2 regions of the Exiguobacterium sp. s143 genome follow, and region 2 is predicted to be linked to the other one. Evidence: riboswitches for the same ligand, from Rfam matches in the RefSeq annotation. Region 2 holds a riboswitch; the other holds the start of a gene.

The links. Region 2 has a riboswitch for S-adenosylmethionine ahead of KNQ03_RS12830 (2,3-diketo-5-methylthiopentyl-1-phosphate enolase). Riboswitches for the same ligand answer to the same signal wherever they lie in the genome.
Positions count from the first base shown of each region.
Region 1: linked by a shared signal. The riboswitch ahead of metK (methionine adenosyltransferase) and the one ahead of KNQ03_RS12830 (2,3-diketo-5-methylthiopentyl-1-phosphate enolase) in region 2 are both predicted to bind S-adenosylmethionine.

Region 1 covers NZ_JACSMX010000001.1:1,058,634-1,063,717, forward strand. The annotation lists gene KNQ03_RS05670 (MDR family MFS transporter) at 1-258, opposite strand, end outside; gene mnmM (tRNA 5-(aminomethyl)-2-thiouridylate-methyltransferase MnmM) at 412-1,011, shown strand; gene KNQ03_RS05680 (serine aminopeptidase domain-containing protein) at 1,062-1,766, opposite strand; gene KNQ03_RS05685 (GNAT family N-acetyltransferase) at 1,845-2,333, opposite strand; gene metK (methionine adenosyltransferase) at 2,471-3,679, opposite strand; SAM riboswitch class I at 3,808-3,934, opposite strand; gene pckA (phosphoenolpyruvate carboxykinase (ATP)) at 4,169-5,084, shown strand, end outside.
Region 2 covers NZ_JACSMX010000003.1:291,932-297,015, forward strand. The annotation lists gene KNQ03_RS12820 (methylthioribulose 1-phosphate dehydratase) at 1-281, opposite strand, end outside; gene KNQ03_RS12825 (2-hydroxy-3-keto-5-methylthiopentenyl-1-phosphate phosphatase) at 278-937, opposite strand; gene KNQ03_RS12830 (2,3-diketo-5-methylthiopentyl-1-phosphate enolase) at 934-2,124, opposite strand; SAM riboswitch class I at 2,195-2,296, opposite strand; SAM riboswitch class I at 2,502-2,605, shown strand; gene mtnK (S-methyl-5-thioribose kinase) at 2,684-3,850, shown strand; gene mtnA (S-methyl-5-thioribose-1-phosphate isomerase) at 3,847-4,896, shown strand; gene KNQ03_RS12845 (sugar ABC transporter substrate-binding protein) at 4,908-5,084, shown strand, end outside.

The DNA of each region.
Region 1 (5,084 bases), on a different contig from region 2:
GGAAGACAGGACAAGTCCGATGACACTGATGACAAGCGTCTTCTTGCCACCGAGATGGTCAAACGCTTTTCCACCTAAGTAGTTTCCGACGATTGCTAAGGCCGAGTTGACGAACAACGCCATCCCTGCTTTTGTCATCGACTCTCCTAAATATTCATGAATATATAATGTATTAAACGGCCATAAAAAAGAGGATCCCGTCGTATTGATGGCCATCGCAAGGACGAGGATCCAGACCGCTTTTGGTAATTTTGGCATACATGTGGTCCTCCTATTTCATTCTCAACCTTGCCACTTTACGCAATCCGTCCCCTAACTGTCAAGCCACTTCGCTTTTCGTCAACGAATCAAAAAATGATATAATGCAGAAAGAATCTTGCACATACTGAACCATTACTAGAAAAACAGACCATAGGAACAGGAGTCTATGCCATGTCACTTGCCCGTGTACTACCTTATACGAAACAATTACTCGAGTCCGTTATCGAACCCGGAGACTGCGTCGTCGATATGACTGCCGGAAATGGACATGATACACAGTTTTTAGCAGAACGCGTCGGTCCAGAAGGTCGAGTCCTTGCGTTCGACGTCCAGGCACAAGCCATCGAGGAATCGACGCGACGTCTCGACGAAGCCGGAATGTTAGCACGCGTCGACCTTTATCATGAAAGCCACATCCATGTCGGTGCCCGTCTTTCGGACGAACAACGTCCTGTCCGCGCCGGTGTCTTCAATCTCGGCTACCTGCCTGGAAGCGACAAATCAATCACGACGACAGGAGAAGAGACGCTCGAAGCACTCGATGCCCTCCTCCCGGTCCTCGCTCCCGGCGGTCTTGTCGTCCTCGTCGTCTATCACGGTCACCTGGAAGGAAAACGTGAACGCGACGCTGTCCTCGATTACGTCACAGCCCTTGATCAGCAAGATTATGCCGTTCTCCAGTACCGTTTCTTGAATCAACAAAATCATCCCCCGTTCATCATCGCGATCGAGAAAAAAGTACGCGGATGATGGGACACAAAAAAGTGATGCCCTTTTTTAGAGGCATCACTTTTATTATTTCATTCTTCAACAAGCTTAAAGAACAACATTAATTTTTCTGCAAACCGAGTGTTCAACCGTTCGAAACTAAAATGCGGAAAACCGTGTAGACGTTGTAAGTAAATCTGATCGCCACCCATTTTCCGGCATACTTCAAGCGTCAACTTGACGTCTGCGAACTGATCGTCTGGTGCATAAAAACAAGCCAAGTTCACACGCGGCAGTTTTTTTCGTTCCTCGTCATGTACGACGATCTCTTCTTCGATTTCCCGGTACTGTGCATAGGTCAGTTCACCGATGCGAACGGTATCTTCCGTACTTTGACCAAACGGCAACGTACCGAGTGGCGCATCGGGCCGGAAACGATCAAATGCACTCGCGAAGACTTGTTTGACGCCTCCGAGTTGTTTCGAAGGATGCCAATCAAATAACGGTGAAATGAACGCAAGGCTTGCGACCGGTAATTCATATTCTTGCAACAGACGATTGACGACGAGTGCGCCCATGCTACAGGCGACGATATGAATCGGTAGCTTGCGTTTCCCGGCTTCACGTAATGCTTCTTTTAACAGTTGACCATGCTCTTCAAACGAGATGCGACGTGGTGCGTCGACAAGTAATACTTCATACTCTCGTTCGAGTACCCGAATCAAGGCTTCACTCGGACGGGCACGCAGTTGTAACGGATAAACTAATACGATGATTCCTGTTGGTTGTTCAACCACAAACTCACCTCTTCACTTCATACTTCCTTTTTACGATACCTTATTTCAAACGCACACGAAACCGTCCCAAGACGGATTTCATGAGGCGACATGGCGAAGACGAATGACAGATTCTACTTGCCCAAAGACTTCTTCCGTCATCTCACTGAGTTCTTCAAAACCGAATGAGGTTAAGAACTGACGTGCTTTATAGTTACGTGCCTCCACGTATACTTCGAGTGGGACGGCTCCTTGTCGTTCGAGTTCACGGATCAGCCGTCGTCCGATTCCGTTTTGCTGATATTTCGGCAAGACGTACAGACGAATGATCTCCCACGTTCCCTCAACATCAACAGCATGAATGAAACCGACGATTTCCTCATCGATGATTCCGACATAAAAATACTCTCCCCGTGCTTCTTCCGCCGTCCGGATCGCACGAACGACTTCTTCTTGCGGATACGCCTCCTGCACGAAATGCGCTTTCGAACGTTCGGAATAGATTTCTGCATACGTATCCAACCAAGATGTGACGGCAATGTCATGAATACGTCCTGCATCAGCTGGAATAGCTTCGCGTATTTCCATAATCGGAACCCCCCTTTGTATTCATACGAATCGACTCATGTACTTTTACCCTCTTCTAGAAAAAACATTCGTTTCCTGCAAAGTTCCACGGAAACAAAAAAGTCCGAAAACCCGCGTAGGGTTTTCGGACTTTTTGATTATGCGAAACGTTTTGCTTGTTCTTCAAGAACTGCTGCTTTATCTGTTTGCTCCCATGGAAGCTCAACATCTGTACGACCGAAGTGACCGTATGCAGCTGTTTGACGATAGATCGGACGACGGAGATCAAGCATGTTGATGATTCCAGCCGGACGAAGATCGAAGTTTTCAGCAACCAATTCGACGAGTTGCGCTTCAGGAAGTTTTCCTGTACCGAATGTATCAACCGCGATTGATACTGGGTGCGCGACACCGATTGCGTACGCGAGTTGAACTTCTGCTTTGTCTGCAAGACCTGCAGCAACGAGGTTCTTCGCGACGTAACGTGCTGCGTATGCAGCTGAACGGTCGACTTTTGTTGGATCTTTACCTGAGAATGCTCCACCGCCGTGGCGTGCGTATCCACCATACGTATCAACGATGATCTTACGACCAGTTAATCCAGCATCTCCTTGTGGTCCGCCAATGACGAAACGACCAGTTGGGTTGATGAAGAATTTCGTTGCTGCGTCGATGTATTCAGCCGGGATAACCGGTGTGATGACGTGTTCTTTCAAGTCAGCTTGGATTTGCTCAAGCGTGACTTCTTCTGCATGTTGTGTCGAGATGACGATCGTATCGACACGAACTGGCTCGTTGTTCTCGTTGTATTCGACCGTGACTTGTGTTTTTCCGTCTGGACGAAGGTAGTCGAGTTGACCGTTTTTACGCACTTCTGCCAAACGGCGTGCGAGACGGTGTGAGAGCGAGATTGGAAGTGGCATGAGTTCTGGTGTTTCTTTCGTTGCATAACCGAACATGAGACCTTGGTCTCCTGCACCGATTGCATCGATTTCTGCATCAGACATGCTACCTTCACGTGCTTCAAGCGCTTGGTCGACACCAAGAGCGATGTCTGCTGATTGCTCATCGATTGATGTCAATACAGCACACGTGTCAGCGTCGAAACCGTATTTCGCGCGTGTATAACCGATTTCACGAATCGTTTCACGAACGACTTTTGGAATGTCGACGTAAGTCGATGTCGTGATCTCACCTGCAACGAGAACGAGACCTGTTGTAACAGAAGTTTCTGCCGCAACACGCGCGTTTGGATCCGCCGCGAGGATTGCATCAAGAATTGAATCCGAAATTTGGTCACAGATTTTATCTGGATGACCTTCAGTGACTGACTCCGACGTGAATAGTCGGCGATTAAGGTTTGTCATGTATGACCCTCCCAAAAAAGAATTTGACGGTGTACTCATTTCCCCTAGTTGAGTGGGACGGTAAAATGAAAAAAACCTTTCCAAGTCCAAAAAATGGTCAGGGAAAGGTTGTGCGTTCTTCCTTTACCCTCTTATCGTTCGAAGTGTTTACTTCGCTTCAGGAGAGCACCTTTTCCCTCATTAATATGTGAATTAATGTAGGACGGTTGCCGGGTTTCTTCGGGCCTTGTTCCCTCCACCTGCTCAGAATAAGAGTATCCGTTACGAATTACATGATATAAAGTTGTACCTACTCTGTCAAGCAAGGTTTCAAATTCTAGTCGAAACTTTTTGAAAGAGATGTTAAACTGTTAATGCTGAAAGCGTTTCCAGATAAATAGAAATCAGCACCAGAAAATGATTGCTCTCTCTTTAGTATGTCATATATAATAAATGTGTCATACTAAATACAGTGAGCCAAAACCAACGTAGGGGAAAGGTGGGGTCAGGATGCCGATGACGGTCCTGAATATCGAAGAACTACTCAAGAAAGAGCATGTGTTCAAACAACTATCTGTTGCTGAACTTGTCGAACATGCGATTCGAAACGAAGAAGGTGTCCTTGCTGAGAACGGCGCATTATCTGTAGAAACGGGGAAATTTACAGGTCGTTCACCAAAAGATAAGTTCATCGTCCGTGATTCTTCCTGCGAGTCTCACATTGATTGGGGTCATGTCAACCAACCAATGGATGGAGACAAATTTGAACAATTGTTGCAAAAGGTTCTTCGTTACATGAACGAAGCCGATCAGCTCTACTACACAGAAGCTGCTGCTGGAGCAGATACGCACTTCACCCTTCCGGTCCGTGTGCTCACACAATACGCTTGGCATAACCTGTTTGCCAAACAACTTTTTTTACGCGAGTATCCTGAAGTGGCTGCCTTCGAACCGTTCACGGTCGTCTATGCGCCACATTTCAAAGCAGATCCTGCCGTTGACGGAACGAACTCTGAGACGTTCATCGCGATGTCGTTCGAACACCGGATCGTCTTGATCGGTGGAACGGAATACGCGGGAGAAATCAAAAAATCAATCTTTTCCGTCATGAACTATCTCTTGCCACAAGAAAATGTCCTTTCGATGCACTGCTCGGCAAACGTCGGACACGAAGGCGACGTCGCCTTGTTCTTCGGTCTATCCGGTACTGGTAAGACCACCCTCTCAGCAGACGATAGCCGTCAATTGATCGGCGACGATGAGCATGGTTGGTCGCACGACGGTGTCTTCAACATCGAAGGTGGATGTTATGCAAAGACCGTTAACTTATCACGCGAAAAAGAACCGCAAATCTTTGACGCGATCCGTTTCGGAACCGTCCTTGAAAACGTCGTGCTCGACGAAGCCCGTCACCCTGATTACGATG
Region 2 (5,084 bases):
GAACAACCGGCGTCCGTTCGATTGAACACTTCGACATGGAGCAATGTCTCAGCGGAAGGACGCCCGGATTGCTCACCAATCAATTGACCGGTCGCATCGACATGAACGAAGTCGTCAGGAGTCGTCTGCCGTTTATCTTTTCCGCTTGCCGTCACAAGGAATTCAACCGGGACACCGGACGTCCGAATGGCGAGATTGCCACTCGTACCAGGGAACCAATCGCGCGCCGCAAGCTCTTGTTTGATGGCGCGTAGCTCTTCATACCGTCGCATGAATGTCATGTTGTCACCTCCGCTCGTGTTAAATCATGAACGATGTCGTGGAACGTCTCAAACGGTGTATAGGCGATATCGTTCTCTTCACACAACGTGATCAGATAATCACGGGCATAGACACGATCCGCTTGTTTCGCGAGTTCGAAGTCCGTCACCGAGTCACCAATGACGATGATGACGTCATCGTCTTTGCGCAATGCCCGGGCAACGGACGTTTTACAACAGCCGCACCCGTTCGTGCAATGGGCATCGCAGGCGTTTGGCCAATCGATATGGACGAATGGACCACTGAAATCGGCGACGTTACAGTAAATCTGTTCTTGTTCAAGGAATGGCGCTAAGATCGGTTCGACGAAAAAGTCCATTCCACCGCTGACGATCGAAAAATCGATTCCTTGACGACGACTGTACTGAAGTAACTCCGAAAATCCGTCGCGAATGACTGCACGCTCCAACAAAAAGTCAAGATAGGCTGTTTTTCCGTCAGACGGCAGAAGTGCGAACATTTGCCCGACACCACTCTGAATCGATAGCGTTCGGTCGAGTACGCCGCGTTTCAACGGTTCGAAGTCACTAGCTGGCGCAAATGCCTGCATGAGTGCGATGATGTTATCTTGCGTCGTCACCGTACCGTCGAAGTCACAAAGAATCCGTACGGTCATGACTTGATCCCCCAAGCGTCAAGGGCGATCCGTAATTCTTCATGACGCGATGCTGCCGCCGATAGGGATTCATTTGCGAGTGCCGCATCGAGCGCCTGGCGGAAAGCAATGACACCAGCCGCAGCACCTTGCGGATGACCATGTACGCCGCCGCCGGCGTTGATGACGGAATCGATACCGAAGTCCCGTACGAGTTGAGCGACGAGTCCAGGATGAATACCGGCTGAAGGAACCGGGAAGATCGATTTCGTCTGACCGAGACGGGTCGCTTCGACCGCGATGCCACGGGCGACATCCTTTGGCAAAGCGACATTGCCGTAAGGAGACGGGAATAGCGTCAAGTCTGCTCCAGCAGCACGCGGTAATGTGCCGAGTAAGACAGGAGCTGCGACTCCGTGATTCGGGCTAGCGATCAACGCACCGCTATATGCTGGATGATTGAAGATCGGAACGTTGATTTCCGGATCACTCGCCAGTTCGCGTAAGACGTCGAGTCCGTATGTGAAGGTATTCAGCAAGAATGCGGTCGCTCCAGCATCAATCAATCGCTTGGCTTGATCCTTGAGCGTAAAGACGGGACCGCTGAGTGTGATCGCATATAACGCACGTTTACCGGTCCGGTGGAAGTGAGCATCGATGACCTCACGTCCGATTCGTGCCCGGTCAATCGTCGGTGTCAACGGATTGTCGTATAGGATCTCATCGTCTTTGACGAGATCAATCCCACCAGCGAGTTGTCCTTCGAGTTGATCACGAAGGAACGATAAATCCCGTCCGATGACTCCTTTGAAGATGCTCATTAACAATGGACGATCTTCGACACCGATCAAGGAACGGACCCCTTCGATTCCGAATTTCGCACCTGGAAAGTCCGACGTAAATGTATCGGGTAATAGCAATTCCGTTAGTTTGATTTCACCGTCGAGTGAGAGTTTCCCGAAGACGGTCGTCAGAATCGCAGAAAAGTCGCGCGACACGTTATGTTCCGGATAACGAATCGTGATATATCCTTTGCCATCGCGCTCTTCGGTATGTACGACTTCCCCTTTGAACGAGGCGAGTTGTTGTTGTTCGAGATGATTCAGTTCCGTCCAAGAACCGACTGTCAGACCAAGCGCGAGTTGTTCAGCGCGTTGCTCGAGTCGATCACGGGCGGTCAATTGATAAGTAGCAGTGATATAAGCCATGTCTTTCCTCCTTCAACAAAAAAATGGTCTCTCGTCAGCGACAAGAGACCATGAATGATTCGAACGTGGACTCTTATCTGTCAGCTTAGTAGCTGCAAGAATTAGCACCGTGCCAAAAGGTCGGTTGCTGCGACATCGTAGGGCTTGTCCCTCCGTCTGCTCTTGATAAGAATTGGATGAAATTGTGAAATCTAATTGCAATTTTTACATGAGAATCGCCACTTGTCAAACTATTTTTAGAAAATTTATTTTTTTGAAAATACTCTTTCTATAGATGGCATAAAAATGATATCCGTTTCTGCTTGATTTCGATTTGACAGCGAGGAAGTCGATTGAGTAAGATTCAAATCAATATCACACACGACAACTACATACGACTCTTATCGCGAGTTGGCAGAGGGAATTGGCCCGATGACGCCGCAGCAACCGACCACTGGGCACGGTGCTACATCCAACAGACGTTTCGTCTGAGAGATAAGAGGACGCAATGACTTTCCTGCGCCTCTTTTCGATGACGAAAAGAGGCGCTTTTTCGTGTATCACATAGGGGGAAACTGATATGACATACAAAGCATTCACAGAACAGGACGCGATTGATCGTGTTCGGACACTAGGACTGATCGGCGATGGAGCCGTCGAAGCAGAAGAGATTGGCGACGGGAACCTCAACCTCGTTTTCCGAATTCGAGAGGGGGAACATCGATTGATTCTAAAACAAGCACTCCCGTACGCAAAAGTCGTCGGTGAGAGCTGGCCGTTATCACTCGAACGGGCGTGGATCGAGCAATCCGCACTCCGTGAATTCGCACGGCATGCCGTACCGTTCGTACCACGTGTTTTTCATGCTAGTCATGAAGAAGCGTATACGGTCATGGAAGATCTTTCACATCTGACGATTGTTCGAAGCGGTTTACTCGCAGGTGAACAGTATCCGTTGCTTGCGGAACATATCGGTTCTTATCTCGCTCGGACGTTATTCCATACATCGGACTTTGCGCTTGGTCCGGTTGAAAAGAAACGTGTCGCCCGAACGTACTACAATCCAGACTTGTGCGACATCACGGAAAAATTAATCTTCACGGATCCGTTTCATGACGCGGAGACGAACGAGATTGAAGCCGGACTCGAAGAAGAGGTGGCACGTCTATGGGCAGACGATGAGTTGAAACGCGAAGTCGCAAAACTCGAAGCGCTCTTCATCACGAAAGGAGATGCATTGCTGCACGGCGATCTACATACAGGAAGCATCTTCGCCTCGGCGACGGAAACGAAAGTCATCGATCCAGAATTCGCCTTTTATGGTCCATTCGGATTCGATGTCGGGCAGTTCATTGCGCATTTATTCTTCGCAGCATATCCGGATTACCCTACACGACGTGACGCCCGAATCAAGGATATCGATACGTTCTGGCTGACGTTCGCTTCAACGTTCCGTGCATTATGGGAACGGGAAGCCGTCGAACCGTTCCAGGCATCAGGACTCGTCGATGATGTACTGAGCACGATCTTGCAGGATGCCCTTGGCTTTGCCGGTTGCGAATTGATTCGGCGGACGATTGGTCTTGCACCGGTCGCTGATTTAGAATCAATCGATTCAACGACGGAACGCTTAGAGCGGAAACGTCACGCTCTTCGTCTAGGAGCGGCGTTAATCAAACGCCGTACAGAATGCCGGACATTCGATGATTTACGAAACTTTGACGTAACGGAGGAACTCAGCCGATGACTACATTCGTCCAAAGTATTCGTTACGAAGACCGTGTCTTGACGATTCTCGATCAGACACGTCTACCGCAAGAAGAGCACTATGAAGTCATTGCTGATCTCGCGCAAGCGGTTGAGGCGATTAAACAACTACGTGTCCGGGGCGCGCCTGCGATCAGTTTATTCGGTGGATTCGTGCTCGTTCAAGAAGCATACCGGTTTGAAGCGGCGCTACCGGTCTACAAGCAAGCCTTGCTTGAGACATCGGCGACGTTACTCGCGACACGACCGACGGCCGTCAATTTGCGAAATGTACTCAATCAGTTGAATCCAATCATTCAAGATGGGACGTCGGTAGAAGAGATTCGCGAACGGTTGGAAAAACGGACGGTCGCCTTATACGACCAGGATGCGCAGACGTCACGTCAAATCGGGATTCATGCACTGGAATTGTTCCAGTCAGGCGACCGGATCCTAACGATTTGTAATGCTGGATCGATTGCGACCGCTGCTTATGGAACGGCACTTGCGCCGTTCTACATCGCAAAAGAACGCGGTATCGAATTATCCGTTTTTGCGAGTGAGACGCGACCGTTACTGCAGGGAGCACGATTGACGACATGGGAGCTGCAACGTGCCGGCATCGATGTCACGTTAATTACGGACAACATGGTTGCCCATACGCTGAAAGAAAAACAGATCGATGCGATCATCGTCGGTGCCGACCGCATTACACGAAACGGAGATACCGCGAATAAAATCGGGACGTTCCAATTGGCATTGCTCGCGCAAGCTTTTGGTATTCCGTTTTACGTCGCAGCACCGCTCTCGACGTTCGACTTCTCGCTCGTTTCCGGAGACGCGATCGAAATCGAAGAACGTGATCCGCAAGAAGTGACGACTGTCCAAGGTGTCGCGACAGCACCGGAAGGCGTCGCTGTCTTCAACCCGGCGTTTGATGTCACACCACACACATTGATCACGGGCATCATCACCGAACTTGGTGTCATCACGCAACCGAATGAAGAAACGATTGAACAATTAACAGGGCTTCAACCCCTCGGATAAGGAGATATGTCATGAAAAAACTAGCTTACGCCGTCCTAGCACCGGCACTGTTACTAGCGGCTTGTGCGAATGGAGAAGCCACGACGACGAAGGTCGTTAAGGATGTACCAAAAGGGGTTCAATCAGACGTCAAGATCGCCGTCATCCGCAACCTGGCATCGGACGACCATACGAAACAATTCCTTGAT